One region of the Acetobacter ascendens genome, then DNA from elsewhere that is predicted to be linked to it. Evidence: riboswitches for the same ligand, from Rfam matches in the RefSeq annotation. Region 1 holds a riboswitch; each other region holds the start of a gene.

Evidence for each region. A riboswitch is a leader RNA that binds a small molecule or an ion and turns the genes downstream of it on or off. The one in region 1 is predicted to bind cobalamin.
Region 2: it holds a riboswitch for cobalamin, as region 1 does, so the genes downstream of both, A4S02_RS04930 (aromatic ring-hydroxylating oxygenase subunit alpha) here and A4S02_RS00485 (DUF1636 domain-containing protein) in region 1, are expected to answer to the same signal.
Region 3: it holds a riboswitch for cobalamin, as region 1 does, so the genes downstream of both, A4S02_RS13195 (carbohydrate porin) here and A4S02_RS00485 (DUF1636 domain-containing protein) in region 1, are expected to answer to the same signal.
Region 4: it holds a riboswitch for cobalamin, as region 1 does, so the genes downstream of both, A4S02_RS15105 (Rieske 2Fe-2S domain-containing protein) here and A4S02_RS00485 (DUF1636 domain-containing protein) in region 1, are expected to answer to the same signal.

The regions. Positions count from the first base shown of each region.
Region 1 is NZ_CP015164.1:89,013-97,059, reverse strand. Features, by position in the region: gene cobN (cobaltochelatase subunit CobN) at 1-3,137, opposite strand, end outside; gene cobW (cobalamin biosynthesis protein CobW) at 3,157-4,209, opposite strand; gene A4S02_RS00485 (DUF1636 domain-containing protein) at 4,206-4,634, opposite strand; cobalamin riboswitch at 4,816-5,052, opposite strand; gene A4S02_RS00480 (MarR family winged helix-turn-helix transcriptional regulator) at 5,207-5,725, shown strand; gene A4S02_RS00475 (FUSC family protein) at 5,715-7,970, shown strand.
Region 2 is NZ_CP015164.1:1,014,287-1,022,333, reverse strand. Features, by position in the region: gene A4S02_RS04935 (IS5-like element IS12528 family transposase) at 1-320, opposite strand, end outside; gene A4S02_RS04930 (aromatic ring-hydroxylating oxygenase subunit alpha) at 471-1,586, opposite strand; cobalamin riboswitch at 1,872-2,104, opposite strand; one part of gene A4S02_RS04920 (IS3 family transposase) at 2,255-2,516, shown strand; one part of gene A4S02_RS04920 (IS3 family transposase) at 2,516-3,342, shown strand; gene A4S02_RS04915 (adenosine deaminase) at 3,488-4,510, opposite strand; gene A4S02_RS04910 (TetR/AcrR family transcriptional regulator) at 4,794-5,108, shown strand; partial or broken gene A4S02_RS14845 (IS5 family transposase) at 5,130-5,927, shown strand; partial or broken gene A4S02_RS04895 (LLM class flavin-dependent oxidoreductase) at 5,933-6,703, shown strand; partial or broken gene A4S02_RS04890 (DUF3320 domain-containing protein) at 6,846-8,047, opposite strand, start outside.
Region 3 is NZ_CP015164.1:2,695,735-2,703,781, forward strand. Features, by position in the region: gene ruvX (Holliday junction resolvase RuvX) at 1-113, shown strand, start outside; gene A4S02_RS13170 (endoglucanase) at 117-773, shown strand; one part of gene A4S02_RS15400 (IS5 family transposase) at 821-1,236, opposite strand; one part of gene A4S02_RS15400 (IS5 family transposase) at 1,236-1,575, opposite strand; gene gabT (4-aminobutyrate--2-oxoglutarate transaminase) at 2,011-3,297, opposite strand; gene A4S02_RS13190 (LysR substrate-binding domain-containing protein) at 3,455-4,405, opposite strand; cobalamin riboswitch at 4,523-4,743, shown strand; partial or broken gene A4S02_RS13195 (carbohydrate porin) at 4,863-6,454, shown strand; gene A4S02_RS13200 (CbtB domain-containing protein) at 6,600-6,818, shown strand; gene A4S02_RS13205 (CbtA family protein) at 6,842-7,576, shown strand; gene A4S02_RS13210 (IS5 family transposase) at 7,803-8,047, shown strand, end outside.
Region 4 is NZ_CP015164.1:1,743,792-1,751,838, reverse strand. Features, by position in the region: gene A4S02_RS08405 (ISL3 family transposase) at 1-657, shown strand, start outside; gene A4S02_RS08400 (Lrp/AsnC family transcriptional regulator) at 878-1,342, opposite strand; gene A4S02_RS08395 (IS110 family RNA-guided transposase) at 1,891-2,916, opposite strand; gene A4S02_RS08390 (IS1380 family transposase) at 3,178-4,563, opposite strand; partial or broken gene A4S02_RS15110 (transposase) at 4,659-4,811, opposite strand; partial or broken gene A4S02_RS15105 (Rieske 2Fe-2S domain-containing protein) at 4,878-5,672, opposite strand; cobalamin riboswitch at 6,020-6,252, opposite strand; gene A4S02_RS08370 (DUF1852 domain-containing protein) at 6,633-7,616, shown strand; gene A4S02_RS08365 (methionine synthase) at 7,644-8,047, shown strand, end outside.

The sequences.
Region 1 (8,047 bases):
ACTTCCTGCTCTGCTGTACGCAAGCGGGGCATATCTGGCCGAGATGTATCACCGTGCAATACAGTTGGTGTTGCACCTAGCGTAGCAGCCGCAGCGGAAAGACCACCTTCATGCGCAGCAATATCCGGGCTTTCTAAAATATCGGTTTCAGCATTGTCCTGCACATGCAGCACAGCTTCTGCCTGACCAACCAAATTAGAAAGAGCCTGCATATCCTGCTGACCCTCTCTTCCACCACCATAAGTCCAGGATGAACCTTCCAGCCAAGCTGTTCCGAGTTCCTGCTTGGTATCCCAAGATCCCGTATTCAGGCGTTCCTCAACACCTGTGCCGTAATTACCAGCCGCAGCCCCAAAAATACGGGCCGTTGCACGCTTTCGGGCCTCTCCTTCCAACCCTTTGACAGATGCTGCCAAAGGGTTCCATTCGGCAGGCTCATTCCGTTCCGCAACAGCAGCTACAGCCTGATCAAACAAGGCAATTTGATCTACAAAAGCATCACGAAACAGGCCAGATACACGCAAAGTTACATCCACTCTTGGCCTATCCAACAATGGCAAAGGAATAATCTCAAACCCACAAACATGCCCCGTACCAGATGTGCGCTGCACTTCCACCCCCATCAGGCGTAAGGCAAGCGCCATATCTTCCCCACCGGTACGCAAACTGGCAGAACCCCACATATCCATAACCATATGTGTCAGATGTTCGCCTTGTTCCTGCAAATGCCTTGTTAGCAATAGCTTTTCCATCTTCTCGGCCAGCACCATGGCGGAAGGTGTGGGCAATGCACGTGGGTCCACCGTAAACAGATTGCGCCCTGTAGGCAGTACATCCACCCGTCCGCGAGTTGGCGCCCCCGCTGGACCGGGTGTTACAAAACGCCCGTTCAATGCAGCAAGAAGCGCTTGGGCCTCTGCTTTCCCGCTTTGCATAATTTTATGCGCTACATCAGTAACAAACACTGTGTCTTCCTGCCGCTCACATGCCTGCGCAATAATCTGCACCAGTTTTTTGGAATGTGCGGCTGGCTTACCAAAAACATGTAAACCATCACGAATTTGTAGATCTTTTACATCACACAAATATGCATCAAGCCGTGCGAGTGCTTCTGCTTCGTCCAGTTCTCCGGGGCGCACGCCACTTTCTGCCAATACACCCGTACGCACGGCTTTATCCAAAATATCAGCACGCAACAAAGCACCACGGCGAGGATCCAGACCATCTGCTTCAGCGTATTCATCAATCAGGCGTTCGAGTTCCTGCGCATCTGCTGAAAGTTCAGCCTGCATAACAGGAGGCGTCATATGGCCGATAATAACAGCACCCAAACGCCGACGAGCAGCGGCTGCCTCGCCCGGATTATTGACAATAAACGGGTAAATCACTGGCAAATCACCCGTCAGCACGGCTGGCCCACAGGATGGAGATAACGCCACAGCTTTACCGGGCAACCATTCCAACGTGCCATGCGTACCCAAATGCACCATAGCATCCAGCTTTTTCACATGCCGCAACCACAAGTAAAACGCAACGTATGCATGGCATGGAGGTGTATCTGGATCATGATACAGCGCTTTACGGTCAGCCGCTGCACCTCTATCTGGTTGCACAGCCAGAGAAATATTGCCCAACTGGATGTAACGCAGGCAAAAAACGCCATTTTTTACATTAGCATCCTGTTCAGGCTCACCCCATGCTGCACAAACAGATTGCACAAAAGCTGGAGCTAGACCTGCTAAAAGCTGACGATATAGCTTTGTATCAAGAACAGGCTTTGAATAGCCGCCAATCAGCGTAGAAGCAAGAACCTTTGCATCGGGAACATCTTTTGCTCCCGTATTATAGCCTGCATTATGCAAAAGCGTGAGAATGGAAGATGTGGATGCAAAACCGTCCAACCCCACAGCATGCGCTATATGTGCTCCAGATTTTTCCAAACCCGCGCCTGGATAATCAGACAGAATAAGAGATATTTTCTTTTCTGATTGTGGAATTTTCCGTAATTTAGCCCATGCGATTGCACGGCCTGCCACCAACTTTATACCCGGTTTATAAGGTTCTCTAAATGCAGGATGTCCGGGCTGAGCATCCTTTCTGAAGGAAATTGGAAAAGTTGCAATTGTGCCATCCAGCTCTGGCAACACAACTTGCATGGCCATATCTGCCCGCGCCAAACCACGTGGGCTTTCTTCCCACAATACCTGTGTGCACCCTGGCTGCAAAAGTTGCAGAATAGGTGCATCTGCCACATCCAATGGTGAAAAACCACTCTGGCTTCGTGCAGAAAAACACGTAGCATCCAGAACAACATCAGGTTTTGTAGATTGCAAGTAATGACTTACATCTTTAGCAACGGATGGATCCTTTAAAGATGTAACATACACAATATCCACGGCACAGCCACGTTGAGCCAGTTCTTCTGCCAAACATTCTGGCCCTGCCACATCCCCTATCAACAAATGCGCGCGATACAGGAGTATCACCGCTTTTATTTGTGCCTGAGCCATGGTGATAGTAGGAGCATAAGAACGATATACGCCCCATGTAGGCAATGCTTTGGGTTGTGTGCCTTTATCTTCCTGCATTCCCGCAAGTGCAGACATCAATGCTAATGCTGCGCAGATGTTATCCGGCCCACCTTGCTGAAAAAAACCGTTTAACCGGGCGTAGTGTTCTGCAGAAACAGTGGAAAGTTGTGCCAGCCGCCCATCATCCCCAGTATGTGCCGCCTGTTGCTGCACATCAGAGCCATGGCTTTGTAACGTATCGCCGGGCAACAAAACTAGCGGCACGCCTGTTTCTCGGCTCCATGCCGCTAGTTCTTCTGCTCCATAACGCCAGTAATCCAAACCACCCAATAGCCGCACCACAACGCAGCGTGCTTTTTGCAACGTGGTGTCAATATACAGATCAATCGACATCGGATGGCGTAACCGTGCAAGGCTTGTAACCTGCAAGGTGGGAAGCAATATGCCTTCTTCAGTTTGGGCGCGCAGCAAGGCTTCTGCATGGCGCAGGGCCAGAAGATCACTTTCTGTAAAAGAAAGAACAACAAGATCAGCTGAGGGAAGATTGAGATCTTCCGCTACTTCCTGTTCATCGAGCGTCCGGTTTTCCCGCACCAAAAGATGCATAAGCTTACTCCGCTCCTAATCAGGCCGCTACCAACGTGCCACCAAGAGCCTTGGCAATAGCGGAAGCCTCCAGCCCTTTTTGCCCGATCACGACAATGCGGCCCTCCCGCCCTTCATTGACAGAAAGAGGACGATCAAATTCGTGCCGAAAACGGGTTCCCACACCTTGCACAGCCAAACGCATAGCCTTACCTGCCACAGCAGCAAAACCTTTCATGCGCAGCACATCATGACGGCGTGCTGTATCTTGTAAGAGCGTTAAAAACTGCTCCACACTCTGTTGCTCAGGCACACGCACCACAAAGCTTTCGAAGTCATCATGTTCGTGTTCGCCATCTTCTGCGTCATGATGAGAAGGACGAGCGGCTAAGTCAGCTTCTGCTGCAGCTCCAATCCCTAGCAATATAGCAGGATCTACTTTACCTTCCGTAGCACGTACAATTTGCACAGGCCGCGGGGCGGTGCGGCGGATTTCATCTTCAACGCGGGCGAGCGCATCTGCATCCAGCAGATCTGTCTTGTTCAACACCACCAGATCTGCGGCGTTGATCTGATCTTCAAAAACCTCCGCCAATGGGTTGTCATGATCCAGGGAAGGATCTGCCGCACGCTGTTGAGCAATAGCTTCCGGATCATCTGCAAAACGACCCGCGGCGACTGCTGGTGCGTCCACTACAGTTATCACGCCATCTACAGTCATACGGTTACGCACCGTTGGCCAGCCAAAGGCCTTGAGCAGCGGTTTGGGCAGCGCCAAGCCAGATGTTTCAATCACCACATGTTCAGGCGGATCTGCCCGATCAAGCAGGGCTTCCATGGTTGGTAGAAAATCATCTGCTACCGTGCAGCACAGGCAGCCATTGGTCAGTTCAACAATGTCATCTTCCTTGCAACCTTCCACACCGCACCCGCGCAGGATTTCTCCATCAATGCCAAGAGAACCAAATTCGTTCACCACCACGGCAATGCGATGCCCTGCTGCACGCTGAAGCAGATTGCGCAAAAGGGTTGTTTTACCTGCCCCTAAAAAACCAGTGATAATGGTTACAGGCACGCGAGATGCAATTGTCATGAAGGCTCCTGTTCATCATAAAGTTGTGCGGGAACACGCCCCAGCACCATATTGGAAAGAGATGCCGGACGACGCGAAGGCATAACTGTTCCTCGCGCAGACTTTGCATAGAGTTGGGCATACGCCAGAATATCTTCTGCTTTTTCGGCACCCAGATGCCCTAATAACCATGTCCAACGCTCTGGCATGGCAATGGCTGCGGTGCATCCACGATCACAGGCGGCCAGGCACTGCACCTCACGCAACAAAACTGGAGCTTCTTGCCCAATAGTTTCTGCTTCCTGCACCAGAGCCTGCAAACGTGCATACAACTGGGCACCCGGCGGCTGATCCATAGCAGGCCCGCCACGCCGACATGTGACACACACATGCAAAACAGGATGATTCTGAGGTGACTTTTGAGAAGAATCGGATGCTTCGGCCATGCTGTATCCCTGAAATAACCGCCATTCTAAAAGAATAGCTGCCTGAAGGGGTGCAGTAACCCAGCGCCCCTACCTCAGAGATGGCAGGGGAAATATACCTTAAACGGTACATCTATGCCTGCCGGGCACCCCGCCAGCAGCAACGCTAGAACTTAATAAATAAGGCCTACCTGTGTACTTACGCATACAGGCACCGATGGCAGGTTTCCTGGCTTGTACCCACATATGCCCTAACCTATCGGCCAAAACATAAAACAGCGCTCCCTACCTTCCCAGCCTTCGTGCAGGCCAGTGGCATATTGGGCTAAACAGCCCATAAGGAACACCATGGGTAACTTACAGTTGCGGGGGCAGCGACGGCCTTACACCGTTCTTCCCTTTTCATCCCGTAAAGGACACCATCAGCCCACGCACAATGCGCACAAGCTGCCTTTGCTTTCAACCCGCAGTTTTTAGTCCTGCAATTTTAAGGTCTGCTGATCTGAAACAGGATTGAGGTTTCACGCTAATATTCCCGTGCTTTGCAGCTCTATTTCCATTATTGACGTGCAAAACAGCTATGATATATTCGTATGAATATACTTTATATGTCAAATATTCTTTCGCTAACTAATGAGGATTCCATGACCTCCCCACGCGTTCTGCCCATTCTGGATGAAACGCGTTTTTCAGACATGGCGCTTACCTTCCGCATCATGCGGTTAGCCACAGTCTGGCGTACACAACTGGATCGGGCCTTACGCCCGCATGGCATGACATTGGCCAGCATGCGCCCCATGGCTTATCTGATGATGATGCCCGATGGTGCCACGCAAAGTGATCTTGCCGCCGCCATGAATGTGGATTGCTCTGCACTGGTGCGTATTCTTGATTTGTTAGAAAAACAGAAGCTGATCACACGCCTGCAGGATACGCAGGACCGACGTGCCAAAAAACTTGTGCTCACTTCTGCGGGGCAGGAAAGATGCGCACTGTTCCATACCATTGCCGCACAACTTGAACAGAACGTTCGCCAGAACCTTACGGAAGATCAGGTACGTAGTTTAATTCATGATCTTTCCTGCATGCTGGAAACACATCATGAACGCTAGATCTGAGCAAAACAGTAACACGCTCTTTTCCTTTAGCTCTGTGTTGTCTCGCTGCTTACCAGCCTTTTTTTCTGATGAAGCCCAATGGAATACCTTTAAGGCCACAGCAGGCTATTCTGCCCGCGTGTTCTTATGCATTGGCATTGCCGTTTTTCTGGCGTTTATGTTCCAGCTTCATTCCCCCCTCAGTGCGGCCACTACTGTTCTTATTGTGGCAAATCCAACTGTAGGGGCGATGGTTTCCAAAAGTGTCTGGCGTGTTATTGGCACAGTTATTGGGGCCGTTATCAGCATTGGCATTATGGCTGTATTTGTGCAGTCTCCCGTTTTGTATTTTGCGGCTCTTTCTGTTTTTGTCGGAATAGCCTGCATGGTAGCCACGTTTCTGCGCTTCTTTCGTGCCTATGCTGCGGTGCTAACCGGTTATACAATTGTTATTATTGCTGCACCCGCTTTTGCAGACCCAGACAATATTTTCCTTTCTGCAATGGGGCGCCTGTCTGCCGTGGTAACAGGCGTGGTAGTAACGGCCTGTGTGTTTATGGTAACAAGCCCACGCAAGCCCAGCGCCGTTTTGGAAAAACTGGGAAATGCTTTTCGTGATACCATTCTCCACGCAAAAAATTTTCATGCACAGGAAGGTCTTTCCTCTGCGCCAAAAGAAAACACGACAGAAGAAAACAACCCTTCCGAAATAACAGATACCACAACCACGGGCACAGCATTCCGTAGCCTACCGCAACCTCTTTATGATAGCCGGAGTCGCCTTCTGGCAGGCATGGCGGGCTTAACACCTGCCATAGAATTTGCTGCTGCGGATGACCCCGACATGCAGGCCCGTATTTCCAACCTGCGTCTGGCACTTAACCGTTTAACCGGGCTTATTGTCAGCTATCACCCTTATTGGTTAAATCTCTCTTTGGTGGACGCACAATCACGCCCTGTACATCAATATGTTGCCGAAACCTTAGAGCATATTCTGCACCTTACAGAACAACCCGGTTGGTTAGAAAACCCTACACCGGTATCGGCCTGCCTGCATGAATGCCTGAAAAATCTGGAGCAACTTTCACGCAACAATCCGGCCCCCAGCTTGCTGGCAACGCTGGATAATACGCGTGACATTCTGGTGCAGATAGATCTGGCCTTGTACGATCTGACGAGCCTGCGCCGTGATCGTGAATCTTCCTACACGCGCCAGTATCTGGAATGGCCCGTTGCCTTGCGCAATGGTGTGCGCGGCATGTTTATTGCACTTCTGGCTGGCATGTTATGGTATGTGTTCCATTGGAGCGCAGGCCCTATGCTGATCCTGTATGTGGTGGCTGCTTCAAGCTTGCTTTCAACAGCTCCCTCCGCCGGCAAAGCAAGCCCCATGATGGCAACTGGCACTATGTTGGCTGTGCCTATGGGGTTTTTATGCCATTCCCTGTTCCTGCCCCGCATAGATGGCTACCCACTTTTATGGCTGACTCTCTGCCTGTTTCTGCTACCCGGCGTATGGTTACAGTTTCACCCACGCTACAGCATTGGTGCATTTGGATACGCAGTGTTTTTCACCATGCTGCTCTCTATCAACAACCCCATTGTTTATAATGATCTGGCACTCACCAATAACTGGCTGACCATGGTGGCTGCCTGCGTGCTGTTAGTGCTGGTTTTCCGAGTTATTCTGCCACCAGATCACCGGTTGGATGCTGCGCGATTGGTTTCTTCCCTTACGCGCAGCTTGCAAAAACTTGCTCTTTCCCACAGCGGCAAGCCTGTACAATGGATTGCTTGGGAAGGACTCCAGCTCCAGAAAATTACGCGGCTGATGATGCGTCTTTCCTTTATTCCTTCCGGTATAGACCGACAGGGATATACAGATGCAGCCTTTGCAACACTTTCTCTAGGGCGGCTAATTTTACGCCTGCGCTGGAATGCAGAACACACCAAGCTTAATGCGCAGGCCCACACTGCTCTTGAGAATGCCTTAAAAGCCTTTGCCCTATTGCGTCATACGCCACTGGCCACAGCAGATGCTTTAGAACAGGCTGCCGCAGTTATTCATGCCACCGCCACAGAGCAAGAAGGCGTCACCCTTATGCGAGACAGAACCATTTCCTGTCTCACGCAAGCAGCGGGTATTATCCGCGCCATACCAGCGTTTTATGATAAATATGGCCCCATTCATCGCGCTGTGGATGAAGCTGGCGCAAATGCTCCCGTTTCTACACCCATGGAGTCTGCTTTTGTGAGATGAAATAAAGAAAAAGTTTCCTAAAATAAAAGTCATGATGATGAATTTAATTTTATCTTATTCCTTATATTTATAAAGAA
Region 2 (8,047 bases), 930 kb from region 1:
GCTTCACGATCGAGCATCAGACAGACATCATGAATGGTCTGGAACAGGAAACGGCGCATCAGCCTGCGGAACCACCAGTAAACCGTTTGCCATGGGCCAAAATGAACCGGAAGCATCTCCCAACCGCAGCCTGAGCGCACGAGATAGCGCAGAGCATTGATGATCTCACGGAAATCGGTTGTCCGTTTCCGACCACGCCGGTTCGCAGGGGGCATCAGAGGCGCTATGCGCTCCCATTCCTCATCTGTCAGATCAGACGGATAGCGTTTCGTCTTGCGTGTAATTCCGGCCATGCGGCCTCGTTGTGCTGGCGTCCACATCCTGCCTTTGAATCACGCTCAAAACCTCTTGAAAACCTATCATAGCGAATTTCCAAAAGGGCTCTAACAGGCGATGGGCCGGGGTGCACGTACAATGGCTTTTATTGATGATAGCCTTGTTGGGTATAATAATTTCCTTGAGCAATCATTTTATGAAGATGCACGTTTTTGAGTATCATGATTCAGTCCTCCAGTATCAGGCGAGATACCTCGTGCACGCAAAAGTTGCCTTAGTGCCAGAATAACCGGAAAAACCTCGGCGTTATGATCACCGCCAAGATCTTTCCATGCGCGCTGCTCAAGCTCCACAATTTCACGATCTTCGAAAAAGACACGTTCTGTAAAAGCAATAAGTAATGGCCATGCCAGATCTAGCAATAGGGGCACTTTTAATCGTCGGATAGAGAGCAAACCAAAAACACGATTGGTCAGTTCTTCGCTATCTTGCGGAACGTAGGAAATCCATAGCTCCATAACGGGTTCATCAATGCCCTGCGTTTCGATCCTGAGAGTTTGATAAGGATATTGAGTACGAATGGTCATGATATCACGATAAGCAAAGTCACGGCCATCGCGCCGCCTTTGGCCATAAATCAGTGCTTCACTAATAGGCTGCTTGCCTCCTGTTCTGGCAAAGGTGTAACGCGCTTCAACAAAATTTTCTCCACTCTCCATGCCAAGAAAACGCGGTTTCATCTTGCCCACAAGTTTGCTGTGCAAAACTTGATGATTCATATCCATGAGGTTTTCATGCATAAAACTGTAATGGCAATTCACCACCTGTCCGAAACGGCGCGTCCGGTAATGCCTGTCGCTTACCCGCGGAAAGTTAGGCAACGGTACGGTGTTGGCAAGTGTTTGGTCTCCCATAAACACAAAAAGAAGGCCGCCTTTTTCCTGACATGCCCATGTTTTCAGCTTAAGGCAGGTTGCTCCGGGCTGGGGGTTTGGTGCAACAGATTGTCCCTCGCGGTTAAATGTTATGCCATGCGCCATACAGGTGATGAGGTTGTTATGCACGTCTCCCTTACCAAGGAGCACTTGGCGATGAGGGCAAAGTCCATCTAGGGCATAAGGTAGCCCAGTGAGCGGGCGGACAATAACAATATGATGCCCGGCAAAAACAACATCGAGGGCCTTTCCGCGTTTTACTTCGCGCGACCATGCGAGAGGATACCAGAAGTTTGGATTACTTTTGACGCGTCTTAAATCAGTTTGTTTGAGATCGACGGTGTTTGAACCGGCTGCGCGGAATCCATTTTGCATTGTTTGGGCCATTCATTAAGGCCTGCTGGAAACGAAAGAGTAAGGCAATAAGAATTGATAATGCTTGCCGTTCTGTACGTATCAGCAGACAAATGTCATCCAAAGCCGCATCACTAAATGATGCTCTTTTGGAATAGATGTACTGACAGGGGAAAAAGGGGTTTATTTACACTATCCTGCACAGATAACTGGCAAAGCACCAGACTGTAGAAGATATTGCAGCATACGAGGTAAGGCAGTTGGACATAGTAACTTCCCCCACCTTCGGTACATCCCGCCCGACGGTATGGTGGCTGAACGATGGCAGGTCTCCTGGCTTGCGGATCAGAACCGCTTGGCTCTACCTTCCCATCTCCATTTGGAGACAGTGGTTCACGTTATCCGTGAACGAACCAGCGGCTACCGCTTACAGTTGCGGGAGCAGCCCCGACTAGGCATCTGAAAAAAACGATAAGACCAGATGCTGACGGTGTTCCCTATTAACCCGCTCGCGCGGGGCCATCGTGGTTTTTGGTGAGGCAGTTTGTAACTTATCTTTTGATAAGAGCAAAGCAGAATTACAGAATAGGATGAAATGCTGATATCAAATTTGTGCAATGGTAATCCCCCCATAAAAAGAGTGGCTTTTGAATGAGAATTTTCTCAGCGTAAGAATTGAGGAGATTCTGATGAAGAGTGATCGCTTTACTGACGCCCAGATCATGGGTGTGATCCGCCAGGCTGAGGGCGGTGTCCCGGTTCCTGACCTGTGCCGGGAGCATGGGATTAGCAACGCCACGTTTTACCGGTGGCGCGCGAAATATGGCGGCATGGATGCTTCGATGATCAGTCAGATGAAGGCTTTGGAAGAGGAGAACCGTCGGCTGAAGCGCATGTATGCGGATTTGAGCATGCAGACGGATATCCTGAAGGAAGCCCTTGGAAAAAAATGAAGCGGCCAGCCCAGCGCCGGGAACTGGCCGCACAAGCTGTGGCGCATCATGGGGTCAGCATTGCGCTGGCCTGTCGGATTTTTGGGATATCCGAGGCCTGCTTTCGCTATCGTCCGCGACTGGCAGCGGAGAACGACAGGATTGCCGCTCTTCTGGTGGGACTGACCCAGGCTCACAGGAGATGGGGATTTGGTCTGTGTTTCCTGTATCTGCGCAATGTGCAGGGACAGCTCTGGAATCATAAGCGGGTTTATCGGATCTATCGGGAACAGGAACTCAACCTGCGGATTAAACCCCGCAAGCGTCTGGTTCGCGAAAAGCCAGAAAAGCTGTCGGTTCCGGCCCTTCCCAACAGGGTCTGGTCCATGGATTTTATGGCGGACAGGCTGATGGATGGACGTGCTTTTCGGCTCCTGAACATTCTGGATGACTTCAATCGTGAAGGACTGGCGATCGAGGTTGATTTTTCCCTGCCAGCCTGTCGGGTTGTCCGCTGTCTGGAACAGGTTATGGAGTGGCGTGGCAGGCCAGAAGCCATCCGAATGGATAATGGCCCTGAATATGTCAGTCATACGCTGGTTTCATGGGCCGAAAAACAGGGGATTACCCTGATCTATACGCAACCGGGTAATCCGCAGCAGAACGCCTATATTGAACGCTACAACAGAACTGTCCGGCAGGAATGGCTGGAGCAGTATCTGTTTGAAAGCATTCAGGACGTGCAGGAGGTCGCAACACAATGGCTCTGGACATATAACCATGACAGACCCAACATGGGGAACAGCGGGCTACCCCCCGCCCAGAAACTAAAAACAGCTGCCTGAATTCTCATTCAGCACCCCACTAAAAATGGGGGGATTACCCAATGCCAGTTGAGACTGAATATAAAATAGCCTTTTATGCCGGAAAATACCTGCCGATAACCGTTGTGAACGAAAAGGTATTTTCCGGCTTGTCTTTTTGTTTATTTCAGTGGCTTACAGTGTGTGCTGCAACAAAAGTGTTGAGTGCCTCAATTTGTGTTGCGAGATCCTCATCCTTCAGAAACGAGCCCAGAAAACTATTTCGGGCCAGAGTGATAATGTCTTCGCGCGACACTTTTCCTGCGGCCACTAATGCTCGGAAGTTATCGTTTATATATCCACCAAAATACGCAGGATCATCTGAATTGATGGTGACACGCAATCCAGCATCCAGCATGCGGTTTACTGGGTGGTTATTCAGATTATCTACAACGCACAGTTTCAGATTAGACAAAGGGCAGACCGTTAGTGTCATCGCTTCTCGGGCCAGACGTGCCGTTAGGGCGGCATCTTCCAATGCACGATTACCATGATCAAGACGATTAATATTCAGCAAGTCCAAGGCTTCCACCACATAAGATGGCGGACCTTCCTCTCCCGCATGTGCAACTCGCATGAGGCCGGCACTTCCAGCAGCGGCAAAAACACGTGCAAATTTTGAAGGAGGGTGGCCTAGTTCAGATGAATCAAGGCCAACGCCAGAGATATGAGGGATCCATTTTTCTGCTGACTTAAAGGTTGCAAACGCAGAGTCTTCGTCCAGATGACGCAAGAAGCACATAATAAGCAGAACGCTTATGCCATGTTGGGCCTTTGCTTCTGCAATTCCAGATAGTAGGCCTTCCATCACCACATCAAAGGGAATGCCCCGTGTTGTGTGCGTTTGCGGATCAAAAAAGATTTCTGTATGGGTCACGCCATCTGCTGCGGCACGTGCAAAATAGGCAGTGGCCAGATCATGAAAATCTTCTGCAGTTTGCAAAACAGAAGCGCCAGCATAATAGATATCTAGAAAATCCTGAAGATTGTTAAAATTATAAGCCTTTTTGACATCTTCAACAGATTGGAAAGGAATTGATATCCGGTTGCGCTTAGCTAGTCGGAACATCAGCTCCGGCTCTAGGCTTCCTTCGATATGTAGATGTAGTTCCGCTTTGGGAATATTGGTGATGAATGTATCGTGTACCATGGTGTATTATTATCATTCTGCGACCATTTGACAAGTTGCTCTATATATTTGCAGCAGCGGCAGATGAAGACCATTGCCGCATATATCACCAGATGTAATTAAAAATATTATGATATAAGGCGAATATATAATAATGTTTTGAAATCTATGAAATTTAAAAGGGGCGGGTGCATGAAAGCCCATACATTACGAATGGCTATAGGTGGCAGATAAGCAATTTATCTATTGCATTTTAGGTACGGTATAATACCATATCTAAAATGTGAAGGAGTGGTTTTTGTTTATGATGTCTTCTAGCCCCCAATATTCTGTATCATCAGAAAAAAGGTTACGTCCCAAGGGGGCTGAACGGCTGAAAAAGCTAAAGGATTCTGCCACAAACCTTTTCCTTGAACATGGTTATGAAGCCACTTCCATGGACATGGTGATCCAAAAAGTAGGGGGATCACGACGCAACATATATGAGCGCTTTGGTGGTAAAGAAGGACTGTTTGTTGCAGTTATAACAGACGAGTGCCGGAAGCTGGCAAAGCCACTTGAAGGACTTGTGTTAGAAGATGGTTGTGTAAGACAAACGCTAGGGCCTGTTAGATCTTGAATTTCTTCCCATATTGTAGGGATGAAAGAAGGAGACAGAACAGGCACCTTTACGGACGAGACATGGGGCGATCTGGGAACCTCTGATTGAGGCGGTTCGCCCAAGGGGCAAGACGCCGCCCCATGATCTGCGGCGTACGATAGCAGCAATTTTCTGGCGTCATGAGAATGGCGCGAAATGGCGGAGCATCCCCGCTGAACTGGGTCCATGGTGGCGAGCGGCGCAGCTTTTCATCCGCTGGGCGAAGCTGGGTGTGTGGGAACGCCTGCTCGCACTGGTTCAGGAACAACAGGGAGTAGCACTCGGCATGACTTTTCTGGATGGCACGAATATCAGAGCTCACCACAAGGCGGCGGGAGCCCCAAAAAAGGGGGCTCTTTTGAAGAGCGAGACCATCGTGAAGCACTTGGCCGCTCTCGCGGCGGCTATGGCACAAAAGTCTGCGTGATAGCAGACGGGCATGGAAAGGCTGTTGGTTTTGCCCTGGCGCCCGGCCAGGCCCATGAACTGCCGCTGGCTCCAGATATGCTCGATAGCCTTCCCGCCATTCCTTTGTGGGTGGTGGCGGACAAGGGCTATGCCTCGGACGCCTTCCGTGAACGTATCTGGGACATGGGAGCCCGACCGGCCATTCCCGCAAAACGACGCGATGCGCCGGTTGCCTGCCCCAGATGGGTCTATCGGTGTCGGCACCTGGTCGAGAACCTCTGGGCCCGTCTCAAGGAGTGGCGTGCTGTTGCAACCAGATACGAGAAAACCGCAGCGTCGTTCCTGGCCGTCATACACATCGCTGCAGCCGCAGACTGGATCAAGTGCTAACAGGCCCTAGAGTGCATCCGGTGCGCCATGATGGTAAATATTTCACAGTAGATGCCATTCATTTGTCAGAACCATCACCTTAACGCACGCCTGTGCTATTTCAGGCTGGGGCCTCTAAACGAGGGCAACAGTTTGCCGGAGCCCATGCAGAATGTGTTTTTATTGCAGGGCCATCTCAGCAAATTGTTGGCAAAACGGTTGCCAGCATACGCAACCAAGCCAGACTTCAAGGGCGCCGCGCAGAAGATCCACTTATTTTCTCTTTGTTAACTATTATCACGGCACCAACGCGAAAGGCCGCATGGGAAAAATATGAAGATTATAAACGGTATATCAGTTTGGAAGGAGCATTAACACTTTTGTCGGGATGGACTGGCGTTGATTTTTCGCAGTACGAACTTGATGCCCCCATAAGGCACGTGCGAAATGATGCTATTAATTCCGCCATTGATTCTCTGACTATACTTAACCCAGACAAGATATGGACAGTGGGTGAACTGGCGCGGCACGCGGCAATCGGGGGCATGGGGGTTACAATTGTTGGCAGCCCTACCGAAATTGCTGACCAGATGGAAGCGTGGATGGAAGAAACAGGCATTGATGGGTTCAATCTTGCCTATGCAGTAGCCCCCGAAACGTTTGAGGACATTGTAGACCTTATTATTCCTGAACTTCAGAAACGAGGCCGCTATAAAACAGCTTACCAGCCGGGAACATTGCGCAACAAGCTATTTGGCCGCGGCGATAAGCTTGATAATGCCCATATCGGCAACTGATACTGATATGAGTAATCTAGTTTGAATGGTGCGCAAGCCCGGCAGTATTGGGGATGATGGGGCCTGATCCAGTATCTTTCAATAACTGCCGTATATCCTGCAGCACAGCTACCCAATGGTAGCTGCGTAAGGTGCTGATATTTTAGAATAATACCTCACTTTGATTACCATTCATCTGACGTGCTTCTTGCAAAGCTTCAGCAAAGCGTGCGCGCGTTGCTTGCCCCATTCGGCTCATACCGCAGGCATCACGCATACGCGTAATGGCTTCATCATCAGGGCAGTCAATCGCAATAGCGCGGCAGGCAAGGTCAACAAGAGCAGGCAGGGGCACCTTGGCTGGATCTACGTTTTTTTCTGAAGTGCACGAAGCCAAAGGCAAGCGTGAAGTCACAGGAAGGCGCTCTGACCACAGGAAAGCACCAACACTTTCCTCGGTGCGGCCAAGTGATGCAGGAACAGCGCTTTGAATGCGCTCGCGTATTTCTCTGCCCACCCGTGCGAAGCCATGATCACGCGAGAGTGTCTGAATTAGCACGTCTTCACGCATAACACCTGCCTCATCCACAATCTGACGAATGAGTTGTGTTAAGGTTGGAAGATAATCTTCTTGATTAAAACGGGAGGGATCAATAACCGGTTTTTGAGTAGGAGATACAACATCCTCAGTAGGTGCTTTGGCATAAAGAGGTTCTGCTGGTGGTGCAGATATTGCTAGCGCTTCTGGTGGTGCTGTTTCCGGGGTTGGTTCTGCCTGCTGCGCGTCGAGAGGGTGATCTGAAATATCCTCTATATCGGGGGAAATTTCGTTATGGCTCGTAGCCGCCATTGCCGCATCGTGTTCTGCTTGTTCAGCACGTTTTTTGCGGGTTTCTTCCAAAAAACCATTCAAGGCGTGGTCAATCCGTTCCACTTCACGCGGTGCATTGGTCCACCAGTCTGTGGACCAGATACGGAGGATGTTCCAGCCAAGGTTTTCGAGCACAGCTTGCCGCAGTCTATCCCGATCACGGGCAGTAGCACTGCGGTGATAAGTTGTCCCGTCACATTCAATACCGGCCAAAAATGTGGTGGGCAGATCAGGGTCTATCACGCCCAGATCAATACGGAATCCAGATACGCCAATTTGCGTTGTAACGTTCCATCCCTTGGCGCGCAGCATGGTGGCAACTTCAACTTCAAATATGCTGTCATAACCGCCCACGGACCCTTCATGTGCGCCTGCCAGTGCGGTTGCGCCACGTTCAGCAAATAGCAGGAAGCGGCGCAAATCACGCACACCTGCGGCACGTGTTCGCTCAATGGCAATTTGATCTCCACGGAGTGAACCGAACACAATCAACT
Region 3 (8,047 bases), 250 kb from region 1:
ATCGTATGCTTATTAATGAGGCCGATCTCTCCCGCGCACGGCGAGCGGAAATGGTGGATCGGCTGGCTGCAGCATACATCTTGCAGGCCGCGCTGGATTCCCTGCCGCGTTAAAACGTGTTGGGCGGTACTGCCACGGATGTGGCGTACATTTGCCATAAAGCCTTTGAATACTTACCTTTAACGATATGGTTTTCACTTAAGAGGATGTATCTCGTGTCTCATTATTCTTTTCGGACGGCCGCTACAACTCTGCTGGGCGCTGCCATGTTTGCTATAAGCCTGCCTTGCGCCCATGCTGAAGAAGGCGCTTTGGGCCGCGCATGGGATAACACCCGTGAAGGCACCGAGCACGCGTGGAACAAGACCAAGGAAGGCACGAATAAGGCTTGGGAAAAGACAAGCAACGGCACAGAAAAAGTGTGGGACAAAACCAAGGACGGTTCTCGCAAGACCTGGGACAAAACCACCGAGGGCAGTGAAAAAGCGTGGGATAAGACCAAAGAAGGCACCCATAACGCTTGGGATAAAACCCGCGAAGGCACTGAAAAAACTTGGGACAAAACCAAGGAAGGCTCTCACAAAGTTTGGAACAAGACGAGCGATGGCACCGAAAAGGCTTGGGATAAAACCAAGGACGGTTCCCGCAAAGCTTGGGACAAAACCAGTGAAGGTACTGAACACGCTTGGAACAAGACCAAGGAAGGCACAGACAATGCCGCGCATGATGTTGGCCGGTGGGGCCAGAACACGTTCTCTGATGACAAAAAATAACGCTGCATAACGGCATTAAAAAGCCCGCTCTACCTTACGGCGTGTCGTCAGTTAAGCAGGATGATGATTGAGGCGAACTGCACGGCTGCGAGGAAGGTCGATTTCAGTTTATCGTAGCGGGTTGCGATAGCGCGAAACTGCTTGAGTTTATTGAAGAACCTCTCAACAAGGTTCCGTTCGCGGTAGAGAGAAAAATCGGTTTTCCGTCGTGTCGTTCTGTTGCGTTTTGGCGGGATGACCGGGGTAATCCCGCGCTGTATCAGCCGATCGATCAACCTGTCCGCGTCATACGCCTTGTCAGCAAGGAAAGCATCCGGTTCGATGTTTTCCAGAAGTGGTTCTGCCTGGGTGATATCGGCATCCTGTCCCGGTGTGATGCCGAGTTCCACTGGATTGCCCAGAGCGTCGCAGATGGCATGGATCTTTGTAGTTAGCCCGCCTCGTGATCGTCCGATGGCCTGATCCGTGCCCCTTTTTTGAGAGCTCCGGCACTATGCTGATGCGCTCGGACAATTGTGCTGTCGATCATCATGTATTCGTTGTCGTAATCAGCGGCCAGATAACGAAATATCCGTTCGATGACGCCGCTTTCACACCAGCGGCGCAGACGCCGGTGCACGTTTTTCCAGTCACCGAAACGGGCAGGAAGGTCGCGCCATGGAATACCCGCGCGATAGCGATACAGCACCGCCTCCACGAACAGACGGTTGTTCACCGCAGTGCCGCCGACATAGCCTTCTCGACCAGGAAGAAGATCCTTTATCCGCTCCCACTGGTCATCGCGTAAACTATAGCGCCGCATCTGTCTGTCTCCCCAAAAAAACGGGAAAACAGTCAGCACACGCAGACACAAAGTACAACCCTCACGTGCCACTCTCAGGGCTTAACTGACGACACGCCGTAGGTGGTAGGCGGGTTTTTTTATTGGTGGAGGAAGAACAAGGGGCCGGAATATTTAATGTTTGATATGTGCGGCTTTGCGCATTTTTAAATTATGCAAAGCGTGAAGTCGTTTGCGAAAAGAATTTTGTATTTGCAGCCAATACGCGCCAAACGCTGTCATTCTGGCCTCCTGTTTTTCTTAATCGTTATTTTTAAGAATAAGCAGGAATGATGGCCTGACTATGACAGTATATTTGGAGAATTTATCCTAATTTTATAAATACCTGATAATGCAAATAAAAAGGCGGCCCTAAAAAAGGCCGCCTTTTTGCTGGTTACGGCAGAAAAATGCAGATTAGGCTTTTGCTTCTTCCAGCAGAATCTGTTCGATGATGTCCAAGCCTTCATCAACCAGTTCATCAGATGCCGTAAGTGGTGTCAGGATACGAATGGTAGCGCCCTGCACACCACAAGCCAGCAGAATCAAGCCTTTTTCACAGGCACGGGCACACAGTTTGGAACCAAAGCCCTTACGCTGTTCTGCACCTGCATGGCGTTCCAGAATATCAAAGGCAACCATTGCACCCAGCCCACGTGGCATGCTGACAGGCAGCATATCTGTGCGTTTGTGCCAGCCTGCAATGCGGGCTTTCAGGCGTTCGCCCATGCTGTTGGCACGGTCCAGCAGCTTTTCTTCTTCAATAATATCCAACACAGCCAGACCAGCAGCACAGCCCAGCGGGGCGCCAGCATATGTGCCACCCAAACCACCCGGAGGAACCGAATCCATTAGTTCCGCACGGCCGATTACGCCGGAAAGCGGGAAGCCACCTGCCAGAGATTTGGCAATGCACACCAGATCCGGTTCTACGCCAGAATGCTCAATACCAAACAGTTTGCCAGTACGGGCAAAGCCGCTCTGCACTTCATCGGCAATCAGTTTGATGCCGTGTTGGTCGCAAATAGCGCGCAGTTGTTTGAGCAGCGCTGTAGGGGCAACGCGGAAACCACCTTCACCCTGTACGGGCTCAATAATAATGGCAGCCACATTGTTGGGGGAAATATCAGCCGCAAACAGGAAGTTCAGCATCTTCAGGCTGTCTTCGACCGTGATGTCATGATCATCGGGGAAGGGAATATGGTAAACTTCGCCCGGCAGTGTGCCGAAAGGTGCCTTGTAAGGCAGCACCTTACCCGTAAGTGCAGAAGCCAGCAGTGTGCGCCCATGGAAGCCACCGCAAAAAGCAATGACGCCATTACGACCAGTTGCTGCACGCGCAATTTTTACAGCATTTTCTGTGGCTTCCCCACCCGTAGTGAAGAAGATGGTTTTGGCATCGCCAGAAAACGGTGCGCGGGCATTCAGCTTTTCGGCCAGCTCAATATAGGGCTCGTAAGCAGAAACCTGAAAAGCCGTGTGGGTAAAACGGTCTAGCTGTTTTTTAACAGCATCCATTACTTTTGGGTGGCGATGGCCAACGTTCAGAACGGCAATACCGCCTGCAAAATCAACATAGCGCTTGCCTTCCACATCCCAGATTTCGGCATTTTCTGCACGATCTGCAAAAACTGGGGTGGAGGTGGCAACACCGCGTGGCACAGCATTGGTGCGGCGGTTCAGAAGGTCTTTATTCGTGGCCATTAATACGGGCTCCCGGGAACTATGTTGCGGGCAAAGTTGTTTCTGTTTCGTAAAATGTTTCGCACAGGAGGGGGAGGAGATTTTTTGTTGCCTCTGTGGTGATAAAAAGTCACCAGTAATTTAGCGCATACATATTGTTTTGCGGAACCCTTACTTCTTATTGGGGCAGGGTGGGTGTGTTTTGCGTTTCCAGCTCTACCTGTTCCAAAAGCCAGTTTCGGAATGTGATGAGGGATTTTTTCTCCCACGTGGCAGTAGATGCGCGCAGAAGGTAGGCTCCTAAGGCCACTTCTCGCAAAGGGGTTTGCGTAGGTTGCACACGCACCAAATGGCCTGTTTCAAGATCATTCCCCAGCAGGAAAATATTGCCCAGAGCAATCCCTTCTCCGGCGCGCGCAGCAGCCAGTGTAATGTGGGCCTGCCAGAGGCGCGTTGCGGCTGGCAGTTTTGTGCAGGCAACATTTTGCGCATGCAACCACAGTTTCCATTCGGCTTCATCTTCTTCCTGTAACAAGGGTGCACGTAGCAAATCTGCTGTTGTGCGCGGTTGACCACCCAGTTCTGTCAGGCAGATGGGGGCAGCCACCGGAAAAACATCTGGCCTGGCAATAATCATGCTGCGTGTGTTGCGTGGCTCTGCTAACGGAGCATCATCTCGCACATAGCCGATATGCGCATGATTATCTGTTTCCACACCGGTAACATGGAACGCCGTATTGGCATCTACTGGGCGCAACATAATTTCCAGTTGAGGATGCGCGCGCCGAAAAGTGGAAAGCCGTGGCAACAGCCAATGGTAAGCAAAACCATGCGCGCAGGTAATGGTAAGGGGGGGCGTATGGTTGCGAATATCTGCCGTAGCTGTGGCTAGTTCTTCCAATAGCGGAGTGATGCGGGAATAATAAGTGTGGCCTGCTAATGTAAGGGTTCCCGTTTCCTTATCTCGCAAGGGGGTGCCCAGAATATTTTCCAGATCCCGAATGTGGCGGCTGATAGCTGCGTGATCTACGCGCAATTCTGCGGCAGCCCGTCTGATACCGCCCGTGCGCGCAAATGCCGTAAAGGCATTGAGCATGGCAAGAGGTGGAATGCGGTATCGTTGGTCCATAAGTCGCCAGTCTGGGAAAAGTCTGGAGAGACAGGTGGGTTAAAATGGGGCCTCTGGCAAGAGTGATACGCGTATATTCAGGCAAAGATTGAAATATGAGACAAAAATAAGGTAAGGGTTGCGCCGTCTTGCAACGGTCCCGCGCAAGCGGGTTTGAAAGGGAATGCCGGAGGCTCCAGTGTTGGAACCAAGTCGGCAACTGCCCTCGCAACTGTAGGCGGAGAGCATATTACTCCTTGGCCGCATCACAGCGGCAGCCACTGGTGGCAACATCGGGAAGGCTGAGCAATATGCAATGACCCGCAAGTCAGGAGACCTGCCGTTGTTGTCTTGTTTAACCGCCGGGCGAGGGAACCGGAGGTGGATCATGTACTATGTTTACTCATCTGCTTTTAGCAGGTTTTTCCCGTAATCCCTTTGGTTGTTTTGCCTTCATGCTGCGCGGTGAAGTGTAGCAATGCCTTGTTTTACAAATAGAATTTGGAAGAAAGTCCCATATTCTCTGCCCTGTTTGCTTCTGGCCGGAGGGGTATTAGGCAACTTGCCCGCCTTAGCGCATAGTGAAGAGACACAGGCGGAGCAGGACCGTCGCCGTCTGGGCAATTCAGGGCCATTGATTGAGCAGATTGATCCGGCCACGGTGCGGGATTCCCAGCGTGCGGCAGAAGCGGCGGCGGCCGAGAAAAAGGGCGATGACACGCCAGACATGAGTGACCACCTGCTGGGCAACATGTGGGGGGCGCGGGATTGGATGGCCAAACACGGCATCAGCTTTGATATTCAAGAAGTGGATGAACTGTGGGGCAACGCCACAGGGGGCACGGCCTCAGGGGCTGATGGCGCCAGTGGCTCAGGCACCGGCCCAGCCTATGATGGGGTAACCATGCCCACCCTGACAGTGGATCTGGAAAAGCTGATCGGCCTGAAGGGCGGCACATTCAATGTTAGCGCCCTTCAGTTGCGTGGGCGCTCCATCTCGCAGGATCATCTGGCCAACTTCAACCCGGTCAGCGGGTTTGAGGCCGATCGCTCCACCCGTCTGTTTGAGCTGTGGTATCAACAGTCCTTTCTGGACGGCAAGCTGGATGTAAAGATCGGGCAGCAGGATCTGGATACCGAGTTCCTGATCAGTGATTACGGGGCATTGTATCTGAACTCCAACTTTGGTTGGCCCATGGCCCCATCGGTCAACCTGTATGCGGGTGGCCCATCCTGGCCGCTGTCTTCTCCCGCCATTCGTATCCGCTATCGTCCGTCAGACAAGTTCACCTTCATGTTTGCGGCAGCAGATGACAACCCACCGGGGAATCGCAACAACTCCTTTGGTATCCAGAACGGCGGCAACAGCGCAGACCCCACCAATCAGAACACTCATGATGAGGATGGGGCCAACTTCAACATGGGCACCGGTGCGCTACTGATTACCGAACTACAATATGCCCTCAACCCCAACCCGATGACATGTCACATGTCACCAAGGATCCCGGTCTGCCGGGCATCTACAAGCTGGGTGGGTATTACGATACGGCTAAATTCCCTGATTATCGCTACAACAATCAGGGGAAGGCTTTAGGGAGTGCGGCTGATACCACGGGTATTCCACGGTGGGATCGGGGCAACTGGATGGTTTATGGTATTATTGACCAGATGATCTGGCGGCCCTCACTTCAGTCTCCACAGTCTGTTGGCATTTTTGCGCGTGCTACAGGCAATGGTGGGGACCGCAACATGATCAGCTTTGCCATTGATGCGGGCATCAACCTCAAGGCGCCCTTCAAGGGGCGTGACAATGACACGGTTGGTCTGGGCTGGGGCATTGGCCGGGCTTCTTCTGGCCAGCGGCGGTATGATCGCAATTCTGGCGCACCTGTGCAGGGCAATGAAAACCATCTGGAACTCACCTATCAGGCGCAGGTGACCCCTTGGTGGGTCATGCAGCCGGACTTCCAGTATGTCTGGCATCCCTCTGGCGGTGTGACAGACTGGACAGGCAATCGCCTCGTCGGGAATGAAGCCGTCTTCGGACTCCGCTCCAATATCACTTTCTAGGGGTGGGGAGAGCAGCAGGCGTGTTCGGAATACCCTTGCTGTTAGGCTTTGTCATTCTATGATGAGGGCCGACCAAACCATGACGTTCTGTTTCAAGCTCTTTTGTGCCTGCTCCGGTAGGCTCTATTAAAAAGGATATAACATCATGAACACATCTGTTCATACAGCTATGCCAGTTGCCGTCGCGGGCCAGAGCATTCCGGTTCGTGCCATTTTGCCTTGGGCCGTTTTTGGCCTGATTGTTTCTGCACTACTGATCTACTTTGTGGGTGCAGAGCAGGGTGCCACTTCCCTAATTTCCGGGCACGCCGTACATGAGTTTGTGCATGATGGCCGCCACCTGCTTGGTTTCCCCTGCCACTAAGGCACTAAAAGAAAGTTTCACTCATGGTTGGTCGTCTTTTAGCCCGCGGCATGGTCGCGGGCATTCTGGCTGCATTGCTTTCTTTTGTTTTTGCAAAGGTTTTTGGTGAACCGCAGGTGGCTTTGGCCATTGCGTTTGAAGCGGCGCAGGATGCTGCCGCAGGTGCCGCACCAGAACCTGAAATTGTCAGCCGTAGCGTGCAGGCATCGTGGGGACTACTTACTGCTGTGTTAATGTACGGTGCCGCATATGGCGGTATTTTTGCTATTGTTTTTGCGTTTGCTTACCAACGCCTTGCAGCATTAAGCCCACGCAGTATGGCATTATTGCTTTCTGGGGTTGGGTTTTTAACGTTTGTACTGATACCAGACCTAAAATATCCACCAAACCCGCCAGCAGTTGGTCAGGAAGAAACCATTGGCTTACGGACGGAGATGTATTTTGCAATGGTTGGCCTTTCCATTGCAATTTCCATGATTTCTCTATTGGTAGGACGGGCACTGTCTCATGTTATAGGCTATTGGAACGCAGCTGTGTGTAGCATTGTTCTAGGGCTTGCGCTTGTTGCTGCGGTGCAGTTTGGCCTGCCGGATATCAATGAAGTGCCGGATAATTTTCCCGCTGTAGTGCTTTGGCGTTTTCGGGAAGCATCCATAGGAATGCAGATTGTTTTATGGTCAGTTCTGGGGGTGGTTTTTGGTGCTTTGGCAGAAAAATGTCTGCCATCGCCCAATGGTACAGTGCGGAAGGCTGCTTGATTTTTTGATGGTTGGTCCGAATAGGATTTATGGAAAATTTTATTTTCCATAAATCATAATAAAATAGACAGTTTTTAAATATTTTATGTGTGTAATGCACATTTATAAAAAGTATTTCCTGAGGTTGTGTTGTTCTGTGCTTTTAGAACCTGGAGGGTTCGAAAAACCCTCTGGTTTTAGGTCTCTCTGTGTGATTCCCTCTCTTGTGTGATGACTGGAGGAGTGGCTGATGACGCAGTCTGGTTTCTTTGATGTTGAAGAGCGGCTTGCTCGGTTGAGTGGGCTTGGTGACCAACTTGAAGCATTTTCCCAGACTGTGGATTTTGAGGTATTCCGTCCGGAGCTGAACAAGGCGTTGGCCTATTCAGACAGAAGCAAAGGCGGGCGTCCTCCGTTTGATCCAGTGCTAATGTTCAAAATTCTGGTCATCCAGACGCTGAACAATTTGTCCGACGAACGGACGGAATACCT
Region 4 (8,047 bases), 1.2 Mb from region 1:
GTAGAGAGAAAAACCGTGCGGCGCTGGTTTCAGCGGGGCCATGCACCACCATGGAAAAGAACGGTTCCGTCACGCAGCATACTCGTGCCTTACACAGCCCACCTGGAAAAGAGATGGTCCGAAGGATGTCGCAATAGTCGTCAGCTATGGCGGGAACTCCTGGAGCAGGGCTTTGCAGGACAATATGGCACCGTCTGGAAATGGGTGGCGACGCGACAGGGATGTTCCGCGAAACCCGTTCCTTCCGCGCATGTCGTTGCACCTCGGGGACGCAGACTTGCGCGGCTTCTCCTCGCAGAGGATCCGTTATCTGCCGGACAGGAGGGACTGCTGGTTCCTGCCCTTCTGGAAGCTGAACCGCACCTTGCCGTCACACTCTGCTGGCTCAGGAAAATGCAGACCCTGCTCTGTAAAAGGGGTGACACCTGCACGGGAGGCGATCTGAAGGCTCTGCTGGAAGAAGGAAAGACGACGCTGCTGTCACGTCTGATTCCCGCGCTTGAACGGGATGCGGCTGCCATTGAAGCGTCTCTTGTCACACCTTGGACAACCAGCCCGGTTGAAGGACAGATCAGCCGACTGAAAATGATCAAGCGAACCATGTTCGGAAGAGCAGGCTTCGAACTCCTCAGGGCGCGTGTCCTTCAGCCCGCATAATCAAAAAACATCATCACGAAAAGTGCGGAAGAACCCAGTTTTCAGTGAAAATCAACAGTCTGATGCTCTGAACGCCAATCGAAAGATGATTTTTGAAAGAATGTCGGAGAGACAAGTTACCAGTCGGAGGCAGGTCTGCCACCCTCTCGTCCCATGCCGACGGAGGCGCTGTAGACTGAGCACTGGTATGATGAAGCGGTTTCTGACCGGCAAGTCCTGCTCAGAGTGGCAGAGGCCGCCCATCCACGACCTCCTTCATAACGAAGAATGTTCGTGTCTGACGTACGCCAGGCAGGGCGATAAGGCGGCTGGCGTGAAACCGGTTGAAATCCGCCATATCCTTTACCCTAATTTTAAGAAAATAATCGAAATCCCCGGCCACAAGATAACAGTCCAGGATCGTCCTGATGTTGTGTACGGCCTGTTCGAACAGGCCGAAGCTGTCCGGTGTAGATCGGTCAAGAACGACACCGACGAGAGCCAGCGTACCAAAGCCGAGTTCTGCCGGTTCGAGCTGTGCGTGGACATCGCGCACGTAACCCTCTGTCATGAGACGCTGGACGCGGCGATGGCATGTCGCCGCGCTGATATTTGCCTCCTTAGCCAGCTCTGCATTGGGCATGTGGCCGTTCTTTTGAAGCAGGCGCAGCAGGGACATATCGATTCGGTCCAGGTTTTCTAACATGAAAAAATCCTCCAGATTGATGGCATTTTATGATGAGTAACATACGATATGATCGATTTTGGAGAATTTTAGAAGTTCTATTGGCATCCAATAAGAAAGCACCTTCCATAAGAAGTGTGGGATAGTGCGGACGTCATCTCAGGGGCGGTCCAGTCAGCAGAAGCGCCCTTTTCATTACGGAGTGCGCCCATGCTGAAGCTCGACCGTTTATGTGGACGGCCGTTTAAAGGCAATGCTTCACATTGTCTTTCCCATGCAATTTCCAAAACGTATTATTCTACTGGCGGATGATGCATACCGATTTAACGTGAAGACCCGGTCAGATGCGCTCTTATGTCCGGCCTGTTTATGCGACTTTATGCGCTGGCCATCATGGGTGTGCGCTCACGTGTCAGGCACCAATCTCGTATCGCGTGCTCAGGGGCACAGACGGTCGAACGGTATGGCCTGAACTGTTGCTGAATGACAGTCTTCCCATCACGTCGGTTCGTACATACTGCCGGATCTACCGGAGCAAGCTCCGGTGTCCATCGTTCTGCTGGTGCAGGTCAGCCTGCTGAAACACTGACACCAGTCGGACGATAGATCTCTTTACGTGACAACAACGCCCAGATGATACGAGCCATTTTATTGGCAAGTGCAACTGTTGCCAGACGCCTTGGACGACGCGCCATGAGTTCGCATAGCCACTGACCCGCAGCGCTATCCCACTTATGGGCACGATGAAGCATGGCCGTCGCACCAAGAACCAGCAACGTTCTTATCTGCCGGTTGCCCGTTTTGGTAATCCTTCCCAGACGGGTTTTACCGCCGGTAGAATACTGACGAGGCACAAGCCCAAGCCAGGCAGCAAAGTCGCGCCCGCGCCGGAAGCTCTGCAGGTCAGGCGCAAAAGCTTCAATCGCAAGAGCGGTCAGAGGACCCACTCCAGGCATGCTCTGCAATCTGCAGGTGTTTTCACTTTCCTGGGCAAGCATCCTGATCTTCTTTGTTCTGACATCAATCCGCACACTCTGCTCCGAAATCTGTCGCAGCAGATCAAGGCATTCCTGCTTCACAGCCTCTGGCAGAACCGCCTCATCCAGCATGGCTTCAATGTGTCTGATATGCGCAATCCCCTGTGGCACGACGAGACCGAATTCATACAGAACGGCACGCAGGGCATTCACCAGTTCCGTGCGCTGGTGCACCAGACGCTGCCGGGCCCGGAAAAGAACGCCACGCGCCTGCTGCGCTTCAGTGCGTGGTTCGACAAAGCGCATTTCCGGCTGACGGGCCGCAATGACAATCGCTTCCGCATCAGCAGCATCGTTCTTCTGGCGCTTCACGAAAGGCTTCACATACTGCGGAGCGATCAGTCTGACCTCGTGACCAGCTCCTGCCAGTTCGCGAGCCCAGTAATGCGCGCTCCCGCACGCTTCAAGAACGACCAGAGCAGGCGGCTGCGTGGCCATGAACTGCATAAACTGCTGACGACGCAGCTTTTTGCGAAACATCACCTCGCCCGCACGCGAAGCTCCATGAACCTGGAAAATGTTCTTTGCCAGATCAACGCCTATCACTGTATCCTTCATCTGCCGTCCTTTCGCGCAGTCGTTTCTTCCAACGACCATTCTGGCACATTGCGATGCCGTGCGGGGAGGACGGCAATCACCCCATCTCACACTTGAGGCAATTTCAGGTCATTTTGTAGAATTCAGTCATCCCACAGGAGCCCGATCTGGAATATTGACGATATTGTGCTTCTGGCGGCGGGTTCTGAACGCAGTGAGGGTGTCACGGCCTGAGAAGGCAGTGTTGGTGGAAGCTATGTGGTCTGTGCACTGTCTGTTTCTTCAGATGGCCTGCCGGAGCCTTCGCAATCGTGCATGAGCGAGGGCGAATTCATGCTGACAGGGGAACATGTCCGGCATGGACAGGACAATCCGACGGACGCTGAGCGTTACACGTGTCGCGATTTTGAGCAGTCGTGCGCGTATGGTGCCACAGGTCGCCGTCTCCAGGCTGGTCTGGCCAAGGGCCAGTCTTTGCAGAGCGGTCAGCAGGACATAGGCTGCGGCCGAGAACCACAGCCGGAGCTGGTTGGCCCGGATGGTGTGGGACGAGGTCCTGTCTGAGAACAGATCCATCTGGCATTCCTTGATGCGGTTTTCCATATCCCCGCGTGCGCAGTAAATCTGTTCGTAGAGATGGCGGGGGTCGGACATTCCCTGCGGTAGCGTGGTGACAATAAAGCGATGATAGCGGTTGCCGTGGCGCCATTCGGCCTTGGCCACGACCCGCCTGCGGCGCGTCCAGCTGTCCTTTGTGATCCAGTCAAAGGAGGCAAAGCCGCGCGCCGCTTTGCCTGTCGTGGCGGCTTCGTCACGAACCTCAGCGGACAAAGAGGCAATCCGGTCATACAGGCGGGTGTTGCCTGCAAGCCCGAACAGGAAGTCAACGTGGTTGTCTTCGCACCATGTCATCAGACTGTCCCGGGCGAAACCGCTGTCCCCACGCACCAGGATACGCACCCGGGGCCAGCGGCTCCTGATCTGCTCCACGATCCGGCGGATGTCTGCCAGTGCTTCCTTCCTCGGGTCCCTGTCTGCCGTGCGCAGGGTAGCGCTGAGGAGATGGTCCCCGCAGAAGACATACAGGGGAAGATAGCAGTTATGGCCGTAATATCCATGAAAGGCCCGGCCTTCCTGATGGCCATGGATACGGTCATCGGTGGCATCCACATCCAGAACGATCCGGGCGGGTGCGCGCTCATGCTGGTCCATGAAAAGCGTCACGAACAGGGTAGCCAGGGCCTCATGATCAGCAATGATGCGGCAGTAACGATCTGCCTGCTGCCCACTGCGCTCTAGCCGGTTCAGCGTGGATTTTCCTGCCAGTGCCGCACAGTTGGCCCGGCTTCCTGACAGACGTCCCGATACCAGACCCATGACAGGATCATGACGTAAAGCGTCATGGTCATTAAGGTCTTCATAGCCCAGTGCCAGGCCCATGATCCGCTGACGGACAAGGTCTTCAACCCGGTATTCCACAAAGGCAGGATGCCGCTCATCGCGAAAACATGCAGCAAAGCGGCGGCTGAACCCCAGACTATCATCGACCTGCTTTACCAGGATGACACCGCCATCCGAACTCATGCGACCCCCGTCAAAACGGGCTACAACACGCCGTCCATAGGAGGCTGGAAATTCATACGCGCCTGCGCTACACTCTGTCTGCATCGGGTTTTCTTATAGCTTACGAAAATTTCTTTTACACAAAATAGACTTTTTCATAATCTAACCCGATGTACAACCCTTCCGTGAGATTTCCGCGTCGAAGCATCCATGCCGCCATATTTCGCGCGCCACCGGTAAAACGTGGCGTTGCTAATCCCATGCTCCCGGCACAGGTCAGGAACCGGGACACCGCCCTCAGCCTGGCGGATCACACCCATGATCTGGGCGTCAGTAAAGCGATCACTCTTCATCAGAATCTCCTCAATTCTTACGCTGAGAAAATTCTCATTCAAAAGTCACTCTTTTTATGGGGGGATTACCATACAGATCCACAACTCCATCACGGGATCCTCAATCCCTTGCGTTTCAATACGCAGGCTCTGATAGGGATATTGTGTCCTGATGGTCATGACGTCCCGATAGGCAAAATCCCGACCATCACGGCGTCTCTGGCCGTAAATCAGCGCCTCACTCAAAGGCTGCTTGCCGCCCGTTCGTGCAAACGTTTAACGGGCCTCAACAAAATCATCTCCGTGATCCATTCCCAGAAACCGTGGCTTCATTTTGCCGACAAGTCGGCTATGCAGAACCTGGTGATTCATATCCATCAGGTTTTCATGCATGAAACTGTAATGACAGTTCACCACCTGGCGGAAGCGCCGCGTGCGGTAACGTCTGTCTCTCACCCTTGGAAAGTCAGGGAATGGGGTTTTGTCCGCAAGAGACTGATCCCCCATAAAAACAAAAATGAGCCCATCTTTTTCCCGGCAGGCCCAGGTCCTGAGACGCAGACATTGCGCTTCGGCAGAAACATTGGGCGAAACACATTGTCCGTCTCGGTTATATTTCAAACCATGAGCGATACAGCTTAGAAGATCACCATGGACCTCTCCTTTGGCGAGCAGAACCTGCCGATGGGCGCACAGGCCATCCAGAGCGTAAGGCACACCGCTTTTGGGACGCACGACGACGATATGCCGTCCTGCAAACCGGACATCGATTGCCTTTTCCCGTCCCAATTCACGGGACCAGGCGACAGGATACCAGAAGTCCGGATTGGTTCTGACTCGTCTTAAATCGATCTGTGCCGCGCACACTGAATGGTCTGAAATTTAGTGAAGCTCGTTTTCCATTGCCTCGGCATTTCAACTGGCTCAGCACAAAGCGAAACGAAGCAACACCCCGACATGGAGCATTGTGCCGTCTCTCACAGTTTCTCTGAGCAAGTGTACCCGTTACCAATACCGGACAGAATGGGTCATTGTCCGGTGACTGAATCTCAAGTTTCTAACGGATCAATGCTGTCTGCAGCACAAAAGCGTCATTCGTATATCGGCCACAAATGATGGGGTAAAAAACTCTGGCCTGAAAAGAGCCGTCGCCTGATTCATCAGGAACGACCGAGGCATGAGGCAGACAGGCATATATTCTCTCCTCTCTTCGGTCATCCCGCCCGACGGTTGGTGGCTGAGCAATGGCAGGTCTCCTGGCTCACGGATCATGGCCAACTGGTTCCAACCTTCCCGTCCCCTATGGGAACAGTGGTCCACGTTCAGGGCGAACGAACCAGCGGCATACCGCCTACAGTTGCGGGAGCAGCCTCCGACTTCGCGCCTGGACGGTCGTCTGACCAGTGCGTGACGGAGTTCCCTATTAACCCGCTTGCGCGGGACCATTGAAGCGTTTGCCTCTGTAACATGCCGCCAAACGCATCCAGCGTGCAAGCTGGAACATCATGGATGGGGCAGAAGGCAGATATCAGTTTTTCGCATGTAGAACATCCGTCTGACTCGCCAACACGCCGGAAAACAAGCGCCCCGTTGATAATGTCTCTGGCTTTATCTCCTCCGGGTAAGGCTTTGCTTCCATCAACCCATGAACGATATTTATGTTTTTATGAAATAAAATCATTTTTGTTCACTGTATCATTCGGGCATAAAGCAGACACCGCGCTTACCAGCACACATGATGATGACCACGACCTGAGAGAACTGGAAACGAAATTTGGGGCCATCTTGAATCCCCATAAATCAAATTCTGGTTTTTCGTGGTAAAAGAGATGCAGAGCCATAATGATTAAGGACTTTACATTCAGTATCAATCGACTTCGCTTTGATGAGAACTATCATCCATCCGATAAGACACGCCTCACGACCAATTTCGCCAATCTGGCGAGAGGGGAAAGCCGTCAGGAAAACCTGCGTAATGTCCTGCTGATGATTGACAATCGTTTCAATGATCTGGCCCATTGGGATAACCCCAATAGGGATCGCTATTCCGTCGAGCTTGAAATCATTTCCGTCGACATGGATATCGATTTTTCTGGCAAAAGCGACAGCTTTCCGCTGATCGAAGTTCTGAACACGACGATTGTCGATAAAAAAGCCAACAAGCGCATAGATGGTCTCGCAGGGAACAGTTTTTCCTCGTATGTGCGGGACTATGACTTCAGCGTGTTGCTACCGAAATATAACAAAGATAAGCCAGAATTTAGCGTTCCTGATAATTACGGGAACTTGCATGGAAATCTTTTTAAGAGCGTTGTGAATTCCACGGCGTACAAAAATAATTTCAGGAAGCCCCCTGTCATATGCCTTAGTGTCTCAACCAATCGGATCTATCATCGAACAGAAAATCAGCATCCTGTATTGGGTATTGAATATCAGCAGCGCGAATTTTCCCTGACGGATTACTATTTTGAAAAAATGGGAATGCAGGTTCGCTATTTTATGCCACCCAATAGCATGGCACCATTGGCGTTCTATTTCTCCGGCGATCTGCTGTCTGATTACTCCGCTCTTGAGCTTATCAGCACCATCAGCACGATGGAGTCTTTCCAGAAAGTTTACCGTCCTGAAATTTACAATGCCAATTCTGCTGCTGCCGATTGTTATCAGCCGAGCCTGAAGAATCAGGACTATTCAAATACCCGAATTGTCTACGATCGCGAGGAGCGCAGCCAGCTGGCGACCGCACAGGGGAAATATACGGAAGAGAATTTCATCAAGCCGTATCACGATGTTCTTGAGCAGTGGTCTGCCAGTTACGCCGTTTGATCAATCAGAAACACAAGGCCATCTCTTATGAAAACACTGCTCCCTACCTCAACGGCCGGCAGCCTGCCCAAACCTTCATGGCTTGCCAAACCCGAGACGCTCTGGTCACCCTGGAAATTGCAGGGTGAGGAACTGATCAAGGGTAAACAGGATGCGCTAAGTCTGACCCTGGACGATCAGGATCGTGCCGGAATTGATATCGTCAGCGATGGTGAGCAGACACGTCAGCATTTCGTCACAACGTTTATTGAGCATCTCAGTGGTGTCGACTTCGAAAACCGTCAGATGGTTAAAATTCGCAACCGCTACGATGCAAGTGTGCCGTCAGTCGTAGGCACCGTGACGCGTGAGAAGCCGGTCTTTGTCGAGGATGCGAAGTTTTTACGCACACTGACGAAGAAGCCCATCAAGTGGGCGCTGCCTGGCCCTAT